One region of the Streptomyces sp. NPDC002926 genome, then DNA from elsewhere that is predicted to be linked to it. Evidence: riboswitches for the same ligand, from Rfam matches in the RefSeq annotation. Region 1 holds a riboswitch; the other holds the start of a gene.

The links. Region 1 has a riboswitch for cyclic di-AMP ahead of ACWDZ6_RS03260 (M23 family metallopeptidase). Riboswitches for the same ligand answer to the same signal wherever they lie in the genome.
Region 2: it holds a riboswitch for cyclic di-AMP, as region 1 does, so the genes downstream of both, ACWDZ6_RS18600 (transglycosylase family protein) here and ACWDZ6_RS03260 (M23 family metallopeptidase) in region 1, are expected to answer to the same signal.

What each region holds. Positions count from the first base shown of each region.
Region 1 covers NZ_JBSFUK010000002.1:17,431-22,411, reverse strand. The annotation lists gene ACWDZ6_RS03275 (RNA polymerase sigma factor) at 1-1,047, shown strand, start outside; tRNA gene ACWDZ6_RS03270 (tRNA-Met) at 1,110-1,183, shown strand; gene ACWDZ6_RS03265 (PP2C family protein-serine/threonine phosphatase) at 1,396-2,562, shown strand; cyclic di-AMP (ydaO/yuaA leader) riboswitch at 2,778-2,933, shown strand; gene ACWDZ6_RS03260 (M23 family metallopeptidase) at 2,945-4,012, shown strand; gene ACWDZ6_RS03255 (aldo/keto reductase) at 4,202-4,981, shown strand, end outside.
Region 2 covers NZ_JBSFUK010000010.1:173,449-178,429, forward strand. The annotation lists gene ACWDZ6_RS18590 (cytochrome P450 family protein) at 1-492, shown strand, start outside; gene ACWDZ6_RS18595 (transglycosylase family protein) at 658-1,548, shown strand; cyclic di-AMP (ydaO/yuaA leader) riboswitch at 1,815-1,997, shown strand; gene ACWDZ6_RS18600 (transglycosylase family protein) at 2,001-2,684, shown strand; gene eno (phosphopyruvate hydratase) at 2,982-4,268, shown strand; gene ACWDZ6_RS18610 (FtsB family cell division protein) at 4,407-4,880, shown strand; gene ACWDZ6_RS18615 (DUF501 domain-containing protein) at 4,905-4,981, shown strand, end outside.

The sequences.
Region 1 (4,981 bases):
GACGACGACACCCTCACCCTGCTCTTCCTGTGCTGTCACCCCGAGCTCACGCCGGCCGCGCAGGTCGCGCTCACCCTGCGTGCCGTCGGCGGTCTGACCACGGCCGAGATCGCCCGTGCGCATCTCGTCCCGGAGGCGACCATGGCGCAGCGCATCAGCCGGGCCAAGCAGAAGGTCAAGGGAGTGCCGTTCCGGCAGCCGGGGCCCGAGGACCGCGATCAGCGGCTCGAGGCTGTGCTGCAGGTGCTCTACCTGATCTTCAACGAGGGCTATACGGCGACCTCCGGCAGCGATCTGCACCGCGCCGATCTCGCCGCCGAAGCGATCCGGCTGACCCGGGCCGTACGCCGGCTCCTGCCGCAGGAGGGTGCGGTGACCGGGCTGCTGGCGCTGATGCTCCTCACCGACGCGCGCAGCGCGGCCCGCACCGGACCGCACGGCGAACTCGTTCCGCTCGACGAGCAGGACCGCAGCCGCTGGGACCGGAACGCGATCACCGAGGGCAGCGCGCTGGTGGAGAAGGCCCTGTCCCAGGGGCCGGCCGGGGCCTACCAGCTGCAGGCGGCGATCGCGGCGCTGCACGACGAGGCCGCTCGTGCCGAGGACACCGACTGGCCGCAGATTCTCGCTCTGTACGACCTCCTCGTACTCCCCCGTGGCCTTGGGCATGGAAGGCCCCACGCGCCCGCGCCCATGGCCGAGTTGGGCCGTGCCGTGGCCGTCGCCATGGTGCACGGACCCGAGGCGGGGCTGGCCGAAGTCGCCGGGCTGGAGGACCGGTTGGCGGGCCACCACCGGCTCGACGCCGTACGCGCGCACCTGCTGGAGAAGGCAGGGGACATCGAAGGCGCCCGGGCCGCCTACCAGTTGGCGGCCCAGCGCACCCTCAGCGTCCCGGAGACGCGCTACCTCCAGATGCGTGCGGCCCGGCTGCTGCCCCCGCTTGACCGGACCCGACGACTGGATCAACGGCCGGCGACGAGGGCGCTGCGCAGCCTGGGCCGCGGCCGTCCGGGGGCTCCGGAGAGGCCTCACGGAGACTTCTGAGCAGGCGGACCCGGAAAATGGAGTTGATCTTGCTCCGGATGGCGTAGGGTTGTGTTTACCGACGCGGGGTGGAGCAGCTCGGTAGCTCGCTGGGCTCATAACCCAGAGGTCGCAGGTTCAAATCCTGTCCCCGCTACTGCAGCCAGTGGCCCGGCACTCGATCAGAGTGCCGGGCCATTGTCGTACCCGGCAGCAGAGCGCCGGGCCACGCGTCGTCGTACCCGGCCGATCGCCGTCGCCGTCGCCCGGTTGGCGGACGGAGAGTCGCAGCACGGCGCGGCTACGGCCAGCCTGGGGAGAGCGCGGTACCGTCCGCAGCCGTGGATGGACTGGTCAAGGAGATCACTGGTGGGGCAGCGAGAGCAGGACGGCGGCACCAGCGCTCATCGACTTGTCCTCGCACTGCCCTCGCTGATGATCATCGGCGGTCTGGTCTTCGATCTCCTCACCCCGTCCGAGTACACCGCGTCCCCGCTCTTCGCCGCCGCTCCGCTGATCGCCGCACCGTTCTTCTCCTGGCTCGCCACTCTGCTGACCGGGGTGGCCGCCGTCGCCGGTGTGGTGGGTCTGCACATCTACAACGGGACTCTGAGCCAGACCTCGGCGAACACCGAGCTGTTCACCGTGATCACCGTCGCCGGCCTGGCGCTCTTCATCAACCGGGTCGTACGGCTCAGCGGGCAGCGACTCGCCTCCGCCCGCGTCATCGCGGAAAACGCGCAGCGCGCCGTGCTGCCCACCCCCGTCGACCGGATCGGTGGGCTGCGGATCGCCGCGCGGTACGAGGCGGCGCACAAGGACGCGCTCGTCGGCGGCGACCTCTTCGCCGTACAGGACACTCCGCACGGTGTACGGCTGGTCGTGGGCGACGTCCGGGGCAAGGGGATGGAGGCGGTCGAGGCCGTGGCCGTGGTCATCGGGGCGTTCCGGGAGGCCGCCGAGCAGGAGAGATCACTCGAGGGTGTCGCCGCACGCCTGGAGCGGGCGCTCACTCGCGAGGGCACGCGGCGGGACAGTCTCGACGTGTTCGAGGGCTTCACCACCGCCGTACTCGCCGAGGTTCCGCGCGGTGCGGCCGGGGTACGGGTGGTGAACCGTGGCCATCCGGAACCGCTGGTGCTGTACCCCGACGGCGATGTGGACAGGCTGCAGCCGACTGAGCACGCGCTGCCGCTGGGGATGGGCGATCTGGGGACCCTGCCGGATCTGGCGGACGAGTATCCGTTCCCGGCCGGGGCCACGCTGCTCCTCTACACCGACGGGCTGTCCGAGGCGCGTAACGCGGACGATGTCTTCTACGACCCCGGCGAGCGGCTCGGCGGCCGGCACTTTTCCGGGCCCGAGGAGCTGCTGGACGCGCTCCTCGACGATGTACGCCGGTACACGGGCGGCGGCACCAACGACGACATGGCGCTGCTGGCGGTCAGCCGCCCGGCGGACGGGCAACCGGAGCGTCGGGGGACCGTACCTGTGGTCAAGGAGGAGCGGGAGGAGTCGGGCCGCGACCGTGTGTAGTCGAAGGACACCCCTCCGCATAACAGGTGAAGCACCGTCAGAAGTGCGGTGTGGTCCGCGCATCGGCCAAGTCGCCCGATTCCGGCCGCTTGTGTCCCGGTAAGTCCTGGCCGATGAAGTTAATGATCAGTCGGAACAGCTTGGAATCGGGCCCTGGTGTCTATTAACGTTCGATAACGCAGCGCGGTTGTCCCAGTCGTCGCTAGAGACGGCACCGTGCGCACGCGCCGAATTCCGCAAGGGAACCGGGGAACCACCAATTGGGGTGAATCGGGCATACTTTGCCGCTCTTTTCGCGGTCGAAGCGCTCGTAGGAGACCTTCCTGCTCCGAACCCGTCAGCTAACCCGGTAGGCGAGAAGGAAGGAAAGGAGCACGCCTCCGTGGCGTCCAACAAACCTGCCCCTGCCCCCGAAACCCCCTTTCAATCCGACTTCTTCGGCGAAGAAGTAGCGGAGCGGGCATGGGAGGAATGGAACCCCACCGAGGACTCCGTCCGTCCGGTGCGCGGCCGGCACCGTGTCATGAAGCAGCGCGGCGGACTCGCCCGCAGCTCCACGGTGCTCGGCGTCGGTGTGATCGCGGCGGTCGGCGCGGGCGGCATGGCCAGTGCGCAGGACAAGCCGCCGGTCTCCATATCGCTGCCGGACCTTCCCGACTCGATCGCGGACAAACTGCCTGACGCCAAGTCACTGCCGGGCGTGGGCTCCTTCATGTCCGACGACGCCGACGCGCAGTCGGGGAACGTGAACGCCTCGCCGCTCACGACGATGACCCTCGCCGCGGACGACGGCGCCGGGGCAGACACGGAATCGGGCGTGGGCGGCGCGGGTGAGGCCCTGCGCGCCCGCATCCTCCAGCAGGCCGAGCAGCAGCAGGCCGACGCGGACGCCGAGGCGAAGTCGGCCGCGGAGAAGGTCGCCGCCGAGAAGGCCGCGGCGGAGGCGACGCAGCAGCAGACGGCGGCGGAGGCCAAGGCCGAGGCCGCCAAGCGCAAGGCCGAGGCCGCCAAGGCCAAGGCGGAGGAGGAGCGGCTCGCCAACCTGGCCAAGAGCTTCGCGCTGCCCACCTCCGCGTACACGATCACTTCCACCTTCGGCGAGGCCGGCTCCATGTGGTCCTCGGGCTACCACACCGGCCTGGACTTCGCCGCCCCGACGGGCACGCCGGTCAAGGCGGTGCACGGCGGCACCGTCAAGTCTGCGGGCTGGTCCGGCTCGTACGGCTACCGCACGGTCCTGGAGCTCGACGACGGTACGGAGGTCTGGTACTGCCACCAGTCGTCGATGTCCGTCAGCGCGGGCCAGAAGGTGACGACGGGCGAGACGATCGGCCGCGTGGGCGCGACCGGCAATGTCACGGGCCCGCATCTGCACCTCGAGGTCCACACCCCCGGCGGCTCGGGCATCGACCCGATGGCCTGGCTCCAGGGCAAGGGCCTCACCGTCTGATCACGCGCTGCGGTTCCCGGCAGCCCTGGCGCCCACCCCCCGGCGCCAGGGCTGCCGGTCCGTGCGGCCGCGTTTCCGCGTAGCGGGGGCCCGGTGTTCCGGCTTTCGGTGTTCCGGTCTTCGGTGTTCGGGGGTCCCGGGTTCCGGCACCCCGGAATAGCGCGGCGCGGTCCGGCTGTTGATCTACGTATGACTTCTCTCCGCACCCTCGGCTCCTCGGGCCTGGCTGTCTTTCCGCTGTCCCTCGGCGGCAATGTCTTCGGCTGGACCGCCGACGAGACGCAGTCCTTCGCCGTGCTCGACGCGTACGCCGCCGCGGGCGGCAACTTCATCGACACCGCCGACTCCTACTCCGCATGGGTGCCGGGCAACGAGGGCGGCGAGTCCGAGACCGTCATCGGCAACTGGCTCGCCGGGCGCGGCAACCGCTCCGAGATCGTCGTCGCCACCAAGGTCGGCGCGCACCCCCGGTACAGGGGCCTCTCCGGCACCACGATCAAGGCCGCGGCCGAGGAGTCGCTGCGTCGGCTGCGCACCGACTACATCGACCTGTACTACACGCACTTCGACGACCCGGCCGTCCCCGTCGAGGAGATCATCACCGCCCTCGACGAGCTGGTGAAGGAGGGCAAGGTCCGCGCCATCGGCACCTCCAACCTCAGCGTCGAGCGGCTCCAGGCGTCCCTGGACTTCTCGGAGCGCGAGGGACTGGCCCGCTATTCCGTGCTGCAGCCGCACTACAACCTCGTCTCGCGTGAGACGTACGAGGGCGAGCGCCAGGAGACGGCCGCCCGCGCCGGTCTCGCCGCCGTCCCGTACTACGCGCTCGCGTCCGGCTTCCTCACCGGCAAGTACCGGCCGGATGCGACGGTGCTCAGCCCCCGTGCCGAGGGAGCGGCCAAGCATCTGAAGACCGACCGGGGCGTGGCCGTGCTCGCCGCGCTGGACAAGGTCGCCGAGGCGCGCGGC
Region 2 (4,981 bases), on a different contig from region 1:
CTCATCGGCAACGGCGTGTACGCGCTGCTGCGCAACCCGGGGCAGCGGGAGCGGCTCCAGGTCTCGCTCGCGGCGGGGGAGAGTGAGCTGCTCGAGACGGGTGTGGAGGAACTGCTGCGGTACGACGGGCCGGTGGAGCTCGCGACCTGGCGGTTCGCCACGCGGCCGCTCAGCATCGGTGGACAGGACATCGCCGCCGGTGACCCCGTCCTCGTCGTGCTCGCCGCGGCCGACCGGGACCCGGAGCGGTTCACGGACCCGGACACTCTCGACCTCTCCCGGCGCGACAACCAGCATCTCGGGTACGGGCACGGCGTCCACTACTGCCTCGGTGCGCCGCTCGCCCGGCTGGAGGGGCAGACGGCACTGGCGACGCTGCTCCGCAGGATGCCCGACTTGCGGCTTGCGGGGGATCCAGACGATTTGCGGTGGCGTGGGGGGCTCATTATGCGCGGATTGCGCACTCTGCCCGTTGAGTTCACACCTCGATGAATCTGACGGTGCGTCAAGACTGTGACTTTCACGTTATCTCCGCTGCATCGACTTGTGACTCACGTTCGAATGCCGCTACGTTCACCGTCGTCCCACCAGTCACGTCTGCGGCAGGTCCGCAGGCATGGCTGTTGTCACGTCTGTAGTCACGCGAAAGGCAACCGCATGCGCTCCGGGAACGGACGACACCGCCGACCCCGCCAGGCTCCGGCCATCGTCGTCGCGGCAGGAGTGACGGGATCGGCCATCGCCATCCCGCTGCTCGGCGCCGGGTCGGCCTCCGCCGCCGATGCCGCCACGTGGGACCGCGTCGCGGAGTGCGAGAGCGGCGGCATGTGGAGTGCCGACCTCGGCAACGGGTTCTACGGCGGTCTGCAGTTCACGCAGGAGGCCTGGCAGGACTTCGGCGGGACGGCGTACGCGCCCACCGCCGACCTCGCGAGCCGCTCCCAGCAGATCGCGGTCGCGGAGAAGGTCCTCGACGCGCAGGGTCCGCAGGCGTGGGCCACCTGTTCGCTGATCGCGGGGCTGGCCAACGACGGCGCCGCGACGGGCGTCGACCCCGGCGCCATGCCGTCGCCCGGGCAGAGTGCTCCCGCACAGTCGGCCACGACCGCGAAGCCCTCCGCCGGGGCCGCCGAGTCCGCCGAGCCGTCCGCGGACCCCTCCGCGCCGTCGACCCCCAAGGCGTCGACCCAGCCGTCCGGGTCGGCGGATCCGGGCACGGGGCAGGACGCCGACGCCGACAGCGGCACCGGAAAGCACCGTGGCACCCCGGAGGAGACAGAGCCGGGCAATACGGACAATCAACGCGAAGATGCCCGCCATGCCTCGCGGGGTGACGGTGCGGCACGTGACGAGGCCGGCAAGACAGGCAGTGCGGACGCGGTGCCCGGCGAGTACACCGTCCGCCCCGGCGACAGCCTGTGGGCCATCGCCGACGAGCAGAAGCTGGCCGGTGGCTGGTCCGCGATCTACGAGGCGAACCGGAAGACCGTCGGTATCGATCCGGACCTGATCCACCCTGGCCAGAGCCTCGATCTGGATCTGAGGTAGCGGCAGTTAGCGGATATATGTCCGAGTTTGACCAAGTGAGACATGGGTCTCTTTGTCCCAACTGACATATCTCGCCCCCCTGATTGGGTCGTTCCGCTTCTCACCTGCGAAAACGAGAGTTCCCCGAGTGGCGGAATGGGCGATTTCTCCCCGATGTTCGTCTTTGAACATCGGGGAGAGCTGTGTCTACGGTCTGAACCGCTCGCCACCGCGGGCACCACTGACCGTCACGCCGAATCCTGCCGCCGGTCGGGGGGAGCAGTCGTTCGCACAGAGCGCCGAAGGCAGGAGCGGGGGACCCAAGGTAAGTGCCGGGCCCGGCCGTTGAGAGCAGTACGCAACGGCCCACGGACCGGCTTGGGGTGAAGCCGCGCGCCACGACGCGCGGCCGGGCAACTCACTTGGCCCGAACCCGACAGCTCACCTCGCAGGCGTCGGTGAGGAGTCGTTCCATGCTGTTTTCCAGCAAGAGCAAGCACCGCCGCCCGGCCGCCTTCAATCGGACTGCCCGTATCGCCGCGCTCGCCGGTGTCACCGGTGCCGTCGTCGCCGCCCCGCTGATGGGCGCCACCTCGGCCTCCGCCGCGACCGCCTCCGAGTGGGACCGGGTCGCCCAGTGCGAGGCCGGCGGCAACTGGTCCATCAACACCGGCAACGGTTTCTACGGCGGCCTGCAGTTCTCGGCCTCCACCTGGGCCGCGTACGGCGGCACGGCGTACGCCTCCTCCGCCGACCAGGCCTCCAAGTCCCAGCAGATAGCGGTCGCCGAGAAGGTTCTGGCCGGCCAGGGCAAGGGCGCCTGGCCCAACTGCGGCGTCGGCCTGTCCAACACCCCCTTCGACGGCGGCTCCGCCGACTCCGGCACCACGCAGAAGGCGCAGCCCGCCCCGAAGCGCGCCGAGGCCCCCACCACGCGCTCCGAGCGCCCCGCCGCCCCGGTGAAGTCCGCGAAGCCCGCCGCCAAGGGTTTCAAGAAGGGTGACGGCGAGTACAAGGTGAAGGCGGGCGACACCCTCGGCACGATCGCCGAGACCCAGAAGGTCAAGGGCGGCTGGAAGAAGCTGTTCGACCTCAACAAGGACATCGTCGAGCGCGCCGACGTGATCTTCCCGGGCCAGCAGCTCCACCTGAGCTGACCCCGGGTCCCCAACGCCCCGGTCCGGCGCGTCTTCCCCCGTACGCGCCGGGCCGGGGTTCTGTCTGTCCCCGGCCGGGTTCTGTCCCCGGCCGGTACCGGTGGCCGCGAGTGTCTCCGTCGGCTCCCGTGGCGTTACCCGCAGGTAGTTCACGTGCTGTTTGTCCTGCGTCGCGAGTCTTCGCGCCGTTTTTCGTCCCAGCGGGCGGGCAACGGCCGACCGACGCCGTGGAGCCGGTTAGGCTCATGTCGCAAGGCCAAGAGACCCTGCATTCTCAGCGTCACATCCCAGAAGGAGATGCTCGTGCCGTCCATCGACGTCGTCGTAGCCCGGGAAATCCTGGACTCCCGAGGCAACCCCACGGTCGAGGTCGAGGTTGGCCTCGACGACGGCAGCACGGGCCGTGCTGCTGTTCCGTCCGGCGCCTCCACCGGTGCGTTCGAGGCTCTTGAGCTCCGCGACGGTGACCAGAACCGCTACCAGGGCAAGGGCGTGGAGAAGGCTGTCCTCGCCGTCATCGAGCAGATCGGCCCGGAGCTCGTCGGCTACGACGCCACCGAGCAGCGCCTGATCGACCAGGCGATGTTCGACCTGGACGCCACTCCGGACAAGTCCTCCCTCGGTGCCAACGCCATCCTCGGCGTCTCCCTCGCCGTCGCGCACGCCGCCTCCGAGGCGTCCGACCTGCCGCTCTTCCGCTACCTCGGCGGCCCGAACGCGCACCTGCTGCCCGTTCCGATGATGAACATCCTGAACGGCGGCTCGCACGCCGACTCCAACGTGGACATCCAGGAGTTCATGATCGCGCCGATCGGCGCCGAGTCCTTCTCCGAGGCTCTGCGCTGGGGCGCCGAGGTCTACCACACCCTCAAGTCCGTCCTGAAGACCAAGGGCCTCTCCACCGGCCTCGGCGACGAGGGCGGCTTCGCGCCGAACCTGGAGTCCAACCGCGCCGCCCTGGACCTCATCCTCGAGGCCATCAAGCAGGCCGGTTACGCCCCGGGCAAGGACATCGCGCTCGCGCTCGACGTCGCCGCGTCCGAGTTCTACAAGGACGGCCTGTACGAGTTCGAGGGCAAGTCCCGCTCCGCCGCCGAGATGACCGAGTACTACGAGGAGCTCGTGGCGGCCTACCCGCTCGTCTCCATCGAGGACCCGCTCTTCGAGGACGACTGGGCCGGCTGGAAGGTCCTCACCGACAAGCTGGGCGCCAAGGTCCAGATCGTCGGCGACGACCTGTTCGTCACCAACCCGGAGCGTCTGGCCCGCGGTATCGAGGACGGCGCCGCGAACGCCCTGCTCGTCAAGGTGAACCAGATCGGTTCGCTGACCGAGACCCTGGACGCCGTGGAGCTCGCCCAGCGCAGCGGCTTCAAGTGCATGATGTCCCACCGCTCCGGCGAGACCGAGGACGTCACCATCGCCGACCTGGCCGTTGCCACCAACTGCGGCCAGATCAAGACCGGCGCCCCGGCCCGCTCCGAGCGCGTCGCCAAGTACAACCAGCTGCTGCGTATCGAGGAGATCCTCGACGACGCCGCGGTGTACGCCGGCCGCTCCGCCTTCCCGCGCTTCAAGGGCTGATCACCGGCTGAGGCCCTGCCGTTCGCCCTTGCATCCAGAGAAGTGAATGGGTCGCAAAGGCGTAGTGAAGCCAAGCGTCCCCGGTCGCGGTCCCGTACCGTGTCCGGGGACGTATGCGCGTAAAGGGGAGGCGAGACCATGGCACGCAAAGGGGACCAGGACCGGTTCTCCACCGCGACCAGGCTGCGGCTGCTCGGCGAGCAGACCGCGGCTCGCGTCTACCGCTCCCAGAACCGCCGGCAGGACCGCCGCTCCCGGCTCACCGGCCGGGCGGCGTTTCTGACCCTGGTGATCTGCTCGCTGGTCGTGGCGCTCGCGTACCCGATGCGTCAGTACGTCTCCCAGCGCGCCGACATCGCGGACCAGAGGCGCCGGATGGGCGACGCCAAGCAGCAGGTCGAGCGGCTCAGGGACGAGAAGGCGCGCCTCCAGGACGACAGGTACGTCGAGCGGCTGGCCCGCGAGCACCTGCACTTCGTGCTCCCGGGAGAGACTGGGTACACGGTGATCGACCCGGAGGCCGCCGAGCGCCGCCGTACCGACGAAGGGGCGGCGGACCGCCCCTGGTACTCGAACGTCTGGGACGGCGTCGACAACGCCGACCGCAAGTAGCAGTCAAGTAGAACCAAGGCAGGCATGGAAACGCCCCCTCCCACCACCGACCCCACTCCGCCGACCGACGCGGACATCGCCGCGTTCAAGGAGCAGCTCGG